Regions from separate parts of the Mesorhizobium sp. M0293 genome, predicted to be linked through region 1. Evidence: predicted binding sites of a transcription regulator. Region 1 holds the regulator's gene; each other region holds the start of a gene.

Region 1 (3,276 bases):
CTGATGACCCGATCCGCCCTTGATGATGTTGTCCAACGCATTTCCGAACGCATATCGATTGGCGCCGGTAACGACGAGGTTCTCGAAATTGTCGGGGAGCTTGTAGCTCATCCATGTGTCGATCGTGTCGATCCCTGCCCCGGGATCTTCAACCACCTTATTGTTGGTGGAATAGAGGTGATAGTAGTCGTCGCCGGCGCCACCGTAGATCGTGACATTGACGCCGGTGTCTCCCCAGAAGGAGTCGTTGCCGGAGGTGCCATGCAGTTCTGGCCCGGACCCGGTGGCCGAGAACCAATGAGTGGAAGCGCCGGTGTAGGGAAGGGGGATGCCTTTGGCGTTTAAGACCGTGCTCATCAGAAATCCTTCCTCATGGTGTCCGACCTGGTCAAATCATTCGGCGCAAAGTCCGGCGACCGCTTTCAAAGCAACGTTGCAAAGAACGAGATCGTTCCACGGAATCGTCATTCGATCCGAGATCGTATTGAATATTCGGAGTACACACAATGAATAAAGAGCAGAGAACCTGCTGTAGGTTGAAGTAAATTTAATAAAATTGTGTATTTATGCAAAATACACATCCTATATATAAATTAACTCAAATTAATTCTTGAGTGCGCGGCTTGTTGGTCGGAGTCTGCGGGCAAGATGGCGATGTGACCGACTAATGCGTGTCGCTGGCCGTGCTTCCTGCCGCCAGCCGGGGCACATAGAGAGTTTGGGAGATCGGAGAACGCCAGAAGCTGCCTGTCGCTTTAGCCCAAATGCGGTCATTCGAAAACTGATGGGGATGACCGCTCCTGGCGTCACGTGCTCGCTCCCCATCGATGAGACGAATGCAACATTCCAGCCTTCGCGGCCGTTGGCGACCGCCTGCTAATCGAGTTTTCCTGGTCACGATCTATCGGGACGGAACAGGCACCTAATGCATGTCGCCCAAAAGCGACCTCGGTTTTGGGAAAACGACATGCATAAAAAACAAACACCTAAAGCGCGTCGCCTGAATCCGTTCAACCGCGACGCGCTTTAGTCTTCCCTAATCGCGTAGCCTGCCCCACGAATGGTCCGGATGACATCGGGCATGCGGCCATTGTTGACCGCCTTGCGCAGTCGGCCGACATGCACGTCGACCGTGCGCTCGTCGATGTAGATCGTCTCGCCCCAGACATTGTCGAGCAGCTGGCTGCGCGAGAACACGCGGCCGGGATGGCGCATCATGAATTCGAGCAGGCGGAATTCGGTCGGTCCGAGCCGAATCTCGCTCTTCTTGCGATAGACCCGGTGCGATTCACGATCGAGCACGATGTCGCCGACCTTGAGCACGCTGGACAGCACTTCCGGCTTGGCGCGGCGCAACAGCGCCTTGACCCTGGCCATGAACTCCGGTGTCGAGAACGGCTTGACCAGATAATCGTCGGCGCCGGTCGAGAGGCCGCGCACGCGGTCGCTCTCCTCGCCGCGCGCGGTCAGCATGATGATCGGCAGCCGCTCGGTCTCGGAACGCATTCGCAGGCGCCGGCAGAGTTCGATGCCGGAAACCGCCGGCACCATCCAGTCGAGCACCAGAAGGTCGGGAACGTTCTCCTGCAGCCGGATCTCGGCCTCGTCGCCGCGCGTCACCACCTCGACCTGGTAACCTTCGGACTCCAGATTATAGCGGAGCAGCACGCCTAGCGGCTCCTCGTCCTCCACCACCATGATGCGTGGCGCGATCATCGGCTGGTCACCCCTGTCATCATGCCGCCGGCGCGGACATTGCCGTCTCGTCCTGCTTCGGACGATTGGCGGGCAGCTGCGTACCGGTCAAAACATAATAGGCATTTTCGGCGATGTTGGTCACGTGGTCGCCGATGCGCTCGAGGTTCTTGGCGCAGAACAACAGATGCGTGCACGCCGTGATGTTGCGGGGATCTTCCATCATGTAGGTCAGCAGTTCGCGGAACACCGACGTGTACTTGACATCGATGCGCTCGTCGTCGGCGCGTAGTTTTGCCAACGCCTCGGCGTCGCGGGCAGCATATTCCTCGATGACGCCCTGCACCTGGATCAACACCAGTTGCGCCATTCCATCGATCGAGTGCGAAAGGTCGCGCGGCGTAACGCTGAGGCCGACAGTGCCGACGCGCTTGGCGATGTTTTTGGCAAGGTCGCCGATGCGTTCGAGATCGCCGGCCATGCGGATCGAACCGACGACATGGCGCAGATCGTCGGCCATCGGCTGCCGCTTGGCGATCAACGTGATGGCGCGATCGTCGAGCTCGCGCTGACGCGCATCCATGATGGCGTCGTCGGAGACGACACGCTGTGCCAGCGCGTTGTCGGAATTCAAAAGCGCCTTGGTCGCACCGCCGACCATCGAGCTGGCGAGATCGCCCATGTCGCTGATGAGCCTGCTGATCTGACCGAGATCCTCGTCGAAAGAAGCGACTGTGTGTTCGCTCATGATCCTGTCCCTCGTATGCCTGAACTCAGCCGAATCGGCCGGTGATATAATCCTGCGTGCGCTTCTCGCGGGGCGACGTGAAGATCTTCTCGGTGCGGTCGAACTCGACCAGCTCGCCCAGATACATGAAGGCCGTCTGCTTCGACACGCGCGCCGCCTGCTGCATGTTGTGGGTGACGATGACGATCGTGTAGTCGGCTTGCAACTCGTCGATCAGCTCCTCGATCTTGGCGGTCGACAGCGGATCGAGCGCCGAGGCCGGCTCGTCGAGCAGGATGACTTCCGGCTTCACCGCCACGGTACGGGCGATGCAGAGCCGCTGCTGCTGGCCGCCGGAGAGGCTGAGGCCGCTGGCGTTGAGCTTGTCCTTGACCTCGGTCCAGAGTGCTGCCCGCTTCAGCGCCTGCTCGACGCGACCGTCCATCTCGGACTTGCTGAGCTTCTCATAGAGCCTGACGCCGAAAGCGATGTTTTCATAGATCGACATCGGAAATGGTGTCGGTTTCTGGAACACCATGCCGATCTTGGTCCGCAAAAGGTTGAGATCCTGCGAGCGGTCGAGAACGTTCTGGCCGTCGAGCAGCACCTGACCTTCGGCGGTCTGCTTGGGATAGAGCTCGTAGATGCGGTTGAAGACGCGCAGCAGCGTCGACTTCCCGCAGCCCGAAGGCCCGATGAAAGCGGTGACGCTGCGCTCCGGCAAGGACAGCGTGATGTCCTTCAGCGCCTTCGACTGGCCGTAGTAGAAGTTGAGGTTCTTGACCTCGATCTTGGCCTTGGCGGTGGCCTCGGCGGCGATCGTCATGTCTGGAGACAACATCTGGCTCATTTGT
Region 2 (3,276 bases), on a different contig from region 1:
AATGGTCTGCTACCCGGACTAAGGCGGCGCTTTACCCCCGCCCGTCTCGCCAGCTTCGCTTTGCGAAGCCGGCGAAAAGTGCGTTTACGCCGACCGCACCGGGTCGAGCGTCACCTTGTAGAGTTCATTGTCGTCGCGATCCATCAGCCGCACGGTCATCTGCTCGCTGGCGCCTGAAATATCGACCAGCCCGAAGAATTGCAGGCCCGCCGATGGCGGCAGGTTCTGACCCTGTTCGGCAGTCGGCGCCTTGATGAACTTCAGTTCCGGCCCGAAGGTCATGTCGAAATCGTTGGGGCCGAACGTGCCGGCATGGATCGGGCCCGACACGAATTCCCAGAACGGATTGAAATCCTGGAACTGAGCCTTGTCCGGGTTGTAGTGGTGAGCGGCCGTGTAATGCACGTCGGCGGTTAGCCAGACGGTGTTGCTGATGCCGGCATTCTTGATGAAGCGCAGCAGGTCGGCGATCTCAAATTCGCGTCCCTTTGGCAAGCCATTATCGCCATTGCTGACTGCCTCGGCGCCAACTTTCTTGGCGCCGTCGTCCCAGACGACCAGGCCGAGCGGCATGTCGGCAGCGATGATTTTCCAGGTCGCCTTCGAATTTGCCAGTTCGCGCTTCAGCCATTTCGTCTGCTGTTCGCCGAGAATGCGCGATTGCGGCGTCATCTCATCCTGCATGTCCGGACCATTGGGGCCGCGATAGGACCGCATGTCGAGGAAGAACACGTCGAGCAGCGGCCCGTAGGCGATCTTGCGATAGACGCGGCCGGGCTCGGACGGTTCGTAGCGGATCGTCGTCATTTCATGGAAGGCGCGCGCCGCACGGGCCGCCAGCACGTGGATGGATTTCTCCGTGTAGCGATTGTCGGCGCTGAGATCCTTCGAATCCGACCAATTGTTGAGCACTTCGTGGTCGTCCCACTGGTAGAAGGTCGGGCAGATGGCACTCAGGCCGAGCACGTTCCTGTCCATCATGTTGTATTTCCACTGGTCCCGGTACTCGTCCAATGTCTCGGCGACCTTGCGCTTGCCGTCGATCAGCACGACGTTCTTCCACTTGCCGCCGCCGGGCAGGTCGACCTCGTCCTTCATGGCGCCGTCGGCGTAGATGGTGTCGCCTGAATGCAGGAAGAAGTCGGGCGTATGCTTGCCGATCGTGGCGTAGGTCTTCATGCCGGTCTCGTCGATGCCCCAGCCCTGGCCGGCGGTGTCGCCCGACCAGGCAAATCGGATGTCGCGCTTCGAGGCCGGCGCCGTCCTGAAGCGGCCGATGATCGGCTCGGAAACGGCGTTGATGTCGGCGAGATCGGCTGATGTCATGCGGTAGAAGATGTCCTGATCGGAAGCGAGGTCGGTAAGCAGCCGCTTGACGGTGTAGTCGCTGGCCGGCGACGTATCGAGCGGCGCCAGGCGCGTCGCATTGGCGAAATTCTCCGTCGACGACACTTCGAACATGACGCGCGACGGGCGGTCGGTGCGCGTCCACACCATGCCGCTAGTGGCGTCGACATCGCCCGACTGGACGCCATGGGTGAAGGCTGGCCGCTGATTGGCGCGCGAATAGTATGGCAGCGCCAAGCTCGAGACCCCGGCCAGGCCAACGGCGCTGGCGGACGTGACGAAGGCGCGGCGGGTCATCGAGAGCTTGTTCATGGCTGTCTCCTGGGTGGCTTGAACGGTGCCACCAAGGTCCAGCGTCAATGTTTCAGGCGCATCTCGGGATGATGAAGGTTTGATAACAGTGAACAGGGTGATCTCCCCCCTTGAGGGGGAGATGTCGCCGAAGGCGACAGAGGGGTCGCCTCGCATGGAGCGCCGACCTCCATCTGCACCAGGAGGCCGAGCCCGGTCGGACCGACCTCCTCTGGCCGCTTCGCGGCCATCTCCCTCTCAAGGGGGGAGATTAGCGCTCCGCCGTCGCAGCTACGCCGCCTGCGGCTCCGGATCGAAAGCCGGCCGGCTGGTGTTGATCAGCAGCGAGATACAGGCGGCGGCAATCGCCGTCATGCCGGCAATCAGGAAGGCCAGTTCGTAATTGCCCTGCAACTCGCGCATGGTGCCGCCGAAAGCGGCGGCGGTGGCCGCGCCGATCTGGTGACCGGCGACGATCCAGCCGAACACGATCGGTCCGCTGCGGTCGCCGAACGCCTCATTGGCGAGCCTCAGCGTCGGCGGCACGGTGGCGATCCAGTCGAGGCCGTAGAGCACGGCGAAGATGATCAGGCTGGTCGCCGAGAAGCCGGAATAGGGCAGATAGATCAGCGACAGGCCGCGAATGCCGTAATAGACGCCAAGCAGCTTGCGCGGATCGTAGCGGTCGGTGAGCCAGCCCGACAGCGTCGTACCGATCAGGTCGAAAATGCCCATCATCGACAGCAGGCCGGCGGCCTGAACCTCGCCGATGCCCATGTCGCCGCAGAAGGCGATCAGATGGGTACCGACCAGACCGTTGGTGGTGAAGCCGCAGACGAAGAAGGTGGCGAACAGGTACCAGAACACCCTTGTGCCGGCGGCACGGCGCAGCGTGTTGAGCGTATGCGCGAGGAAATTGCCTTGCGACGCAGGCGATGTCGGCGGCACGTCGTCGGCCTCGGCGCCGTAGCGCACCATGCCGATCGAAGCCGGACGCTCCGGCACCAGCAGCCAGACCAGCGGTATCAGAGCCGCGGTGGCGATCGCGACCGCTATGACGACCGGCTGCCAGCCACCGGACTGCGCCAGAGCAGCGATCATCGGCAGGAACACCAGCATGCCAGAGGCGCTTGAGGCCGACATCAATCCCATGACAAGGCCGCGATTGGTCTTGAACCAGCGATTGACGATGGTGGCGCCGAGCACGCTGGCGACAGCGCCGGAACCAATGCCCGAGAACACGCCCCAGGTGATGAACAGATGCCAGGGCTTGGTCATCAGCAGGCTGAGCGCGGTTGAGCCCGACATCACCACCAGCGAGGCGAGCAGCGTGCGACGCAGCCCGACGCGCTCCATCAGGGCTGCGGCAAATGGACCGGTGAGACCGTAGAGCAGGATGCCGACACCGGCGGCCAGCGAGATGACGTCGCGCCGCCAGCCGAAACTGTTCTCCAGCGGCAGCATCATGACCGCGGGCGCGGACCGCAGGCCGGCCGCGACCAGCAGGCAGAGGAAGATGACGCCAACCACGACGAAGGCGTAGCGCTGGCCAAAGGGACGGGATTGAGTTATCATGTTACTGACCGGTACGTTGCAGGGTGGGAACCTGTATCGTACCGATCGGTAACATTGTCAATC
Region 3 (3,276 bases), on a different contig from region 1:
GCCGCCAGACGGTGCGTACGACCGGAACATGGTCGTCGACGCGCACGCGCACGAGGTCGGCGCGGCGGCCCTGCTCGATGACGCCGCGGTCGGTTAGGCCAATCGCCTCGGCCGGGTTTTTTGAGACCATGGCGACCGCCTGCGGCAGTGAAATGCCGTCGACGACGTCGCCGAGGAAGAACGCCGACTGGATCAGGCTGAAGGGAATGTAGTCGGACGACAGGATGTCGAGCAGGCCGTCGCTGGCCAGCGTGCGGGCCGAGACATTGCCCGAATGCGAGGCGCCGCGCATGACGTTGGGCGCACCCATCAGCACGCCGAGCCCGGCCTCTTTCGAAGCCCTGGCGGCTTCTTCCGTGGTCGGGAACTCCGCGACGCGCACGCCCTGTTCGATCGCTTCGCCGACATGGCCAAGGGTGGCGTCGTCATGGCTGGCCAGCACGATCCCGCGCTCGTGGCAGGCGGCGGCGATCACTGCCCGGTTCGGCACGGAATTGCGCGCCGATTCCCCCATCCGCTTTTCGCAGAACAGTTTGAAGTCGCGATCGGTCAGCTTCAGCTTGCGCTGGTAATAATAGGCATAGGTTTCGAGGTTGACGAACTGGCGCTGGCCGGGCGCATGATCCATCAGCGATGCCAGCTTGACCCGCTCGTCGCCGTCGAAATTAGCGAAAGCCTTGAGGCAATCCGGCGCCGAAACCTCGCAGCGCAGATGGATGAAATGGTCGGCCCGCAGACGATCCTGCTGCACGCTGTCCTCGATCGCATCGGCCAGCTTGCGGATGTCGGTCGACGTCAGGTCGGCATCCTCGTCCATGCCGACTCGCAAGGCGTCGAGCACGGTGGTGATGCCGGCTGTCGCCACTTGCGCGTCATGGGCGAGCACGGCGGCGATGGGGTTCCAGCGCACCTTGGGCCGTGGCGCGTAGTGGCCTTCGAGATGGTCTGTGTGGAGTTCGACCAGCCCGGGAATGATGTAGTCGCCACCCATATCCTCGCCGGCCACGCTCCCGCTGGCTTGGCTGGTGCCGGCATCGATACCGGCGATAAAGCCGTCGCGCAGCACCAGCGAACCCTCGACGATCTCGTCGGCAAGAACGATGCGGGCGTTGTGGAGAACAGTTTCGGCGGTCATTTCAGGCAGTCCTTGGTTGTTCAGGCGGTTTTTCTGGCCGGGCGGCGCCCGAGCGCGTGATGCGAGAGCACCATGAACGGTGCGCCCGGTTCGGTTTCGACGAACAGCGTCAGCGCATCCACCAGCACCGGCTGTTGCAGCACCTGCGCAAACAGGCTGTCGATTGCTAGTCGAAGACGAGGGCTTTCCTGTGACGCCGCACGGCCGGACAGCGTCATGTGGAAGCGAAAGGTTTCGAAGACATAGGGGTAGCCCCATTGGCAGAGATTGCGGAACTCGGCTGGCTTCAGCGAATCCGGGCTGCGCCGCTCAATCTCGGATTCGGTCAGCGGGGCGCGAAAGCGATCGAAATCGCGCACCACGTCATCGGCGAAGCGGTTGAGAAGAGGCAGCGGCCCTTCCGGCACCAATGCGAAGAAGCTGTCGATCTGGCTGACGACGAGGCGCGGGATGGTCACCACCGCCGTCGCCTCGGCGAAATGGTCGAGGGCCGTGCGCAGCGAGGCTTCCGTCTCGCTGGCGGCCAGGCGGAAAGGGGCTTTCAGCGTCGCGTGGAAACCATAGCGGCGCGCCGAAGCGGTATGGAAAGCGACTTCCGCCGCCGACAGGTCGGCCACCGCCTCGACCGGCCTTGTCGCCGCGCCAAACGGGTCGCGGCCGAGCCAGTTGGCAGCGATCCGCGCCAGTGGCTCGTCCTGCCGGGGGGTGAAATAGATGGCGTAGCGCATGGAAGGTCCTTGTCAGCTCCGCTGCCATAGGTGATTTCCATGACGGATTGACGAAGCTTTGCAGCGTTTCCGATAACAAAACGGTGCGGCCGGGTCATTAGCCGACGATTTTTTCGTGCTGGACCAGTCCCCGGGTCTTCAAGAATGGCCTGTCAGGCTTTCATCAGCCATTCGTGCTCGGGCGCATTGTGGAATTTCCACGTCCGCTTCGGTCCGGCCATCACGTTGAGATAATAGAGATCGTAGCCGTGGCAGGCGGCGCAGGGATGATAGCCCTTGGGCACCAGGACGACATCGCCATCCTCGATCGCCATCGCTTCGTCGAGCGCGCGATGGCCATTCTTGTCGGCGTCGGTGTAGACGCGCTGAAAGGCAAAGCCCTGCGGCGGGTTGAGCCGGTGATAGTAGGTTTCCTCGAGATAGGATTCGTCGGGCAGATTGTCCTGGTCATGCTTGTGCGGCGGATAGCTCGACGTATGGCCGCCGGGCGTGATGACCTCGACCACCAGCAGCGAATCGGCCGGCTTGCCCTCCGGCAATATGTTGGTGACGTAGCGCGTGTTGGTGCCCTTGCCGCGCACCTCCTGGCCGAGATCGTCCGGTGTGATCACCCGCACCGGCAGACCGCCGCCAAGGCCCGGCGCCGAGCAGACCGCGAGTTCCAGTTCGGTGTCCGCCGTCACCGACCAGTCCGATCCTTCAGGCACATAGACCGACCACGGCTTGCCCTCGAAGGGCGACATGCGCTCGCCAAGCAGGCCCAGATCCTTGCCGCCGGCGGACGCCGTGCCCTTGCCGGTGACGAACACCAGGCAGACTTCGCGATCATCGGTTTTTCCGGACGCGCTCTCGCCGGGCTTCAGTCGGTGCAGGTCGAAACCGACATAGGTCCAGCCGGCGATTTGCGGTGTCACATGGGCGACCCGGCCATGGCCTTTATTGGCTTTGACGAGCAGCTTCGACATTTTTGTCTCTCCTATCGCAAATCTTCGAGAATTGGCCGAAGTCTCCCAACTTCGTCATCCTAGGGCGAAGCAGGAGCGAAGCTCCGTCGCGAAGACCCTAGGATCCATGCCGTAACCTCAGTCCAAGAGCGCAGCGGGACGGAATACTGCACCGCGGCGGCTGTTTTGATGTCGCGGCATGGATCCCGGGGTCTGCGCTGCGTCGCTTCGCTCCTTGCTCCGCCCCAGGATGACGAAGCGAGAAGCGCCGCAAGCTAATCGCCAACGCATGGGATCAGTCACTCCTTCGGTTCGGCCTCGGCCTTGGTCTCATCGACCGGCTTGTAGAGGTAGAAAAATTGCCAGACGGCGTAGCCGGCGAAACCAAGCGCGATGACGCCCCAGAACGGCGTGCCTGTGGCGAACTCGATGATCGACCAGATGATGCAGACCGCGACGACGGCGACAC

The links. Region 1 encodes PhoB, which activates phosphate uptake and scavenging genes when phosphate is short. Its sites were predicted from a motif close to TGTCATNNANCTGTCAT; they were not measured.
Region 2: a site for PhoB is predicted at 1,731-1,747, ahead of NKJ06_RS06780 (alkaline phosphatase D family protein). Genes of this name have one in related genera too.
Region 3: a site for PhoB is predicted at 1,903-1,919, ahead of NKJ06_RS09250 (DUF1045 domain-containing protein). Genes of this name have one in related genera too.

Annotation. Positions count from the first base shown of each region.
Region 1 is NZ_JAMYSA010000024.1:57,125-60,400, forward strand. Features, by position in the region: gene eglC (endo-1,3-1,4-beta-glycanase EglC) at 1-357, opposite strand, end outside; gene phoB (phosphate regulon transcriptional regulator PhoB) at 1,027-1,716, opposite strand; gene phoU (phosphate signaling complex protein PhoU) at 1,736-2,443, opposite strand; gene pstB (phosphate ABC transporter ATP-binding protein PstB) at 2,469-3,272, opposite strand; gene pstA (phosphate ABC transporter permease PstA) at 3,269-3,276, opposite strand, start outside.
Region 2 is NZ_JAMYSA010000011.1:3,261-6,536, reverse strand. Features, by position in the region: gene NKJ06_RS06785 (hypothetical protein) at 1-22, shown strand, start outside; gene NKJ06_RS06780 (alkaline phosphatase D family protein) at 85-1,659, opposite strand; gene NKJ06_RS06775 (MFS transporter) at 1,930-3,213, opposite strand.
Region 3 is NZ_JAMYSA010000017.1:19,335-22,610, reverse strand. Features, by position in the region: gene NKJ06_RS09255 (alpha-D-ribose 1-methylphosphonate 5-triphosphate diphosphatase) at 1-1,135, opposite strand, end outside; gene NKJ06_RS09250 (DUF1045 domain-containing protein) at 1,156-1,863, opposite strand; gene iolB (5-deoxy-glucuronate isomerase) at 2,016-2,828, opposite strand; gene NKJ06_RS09240 (DUF3329 domain-containing protein) at 3,107-3,276, opposite strand, start outside.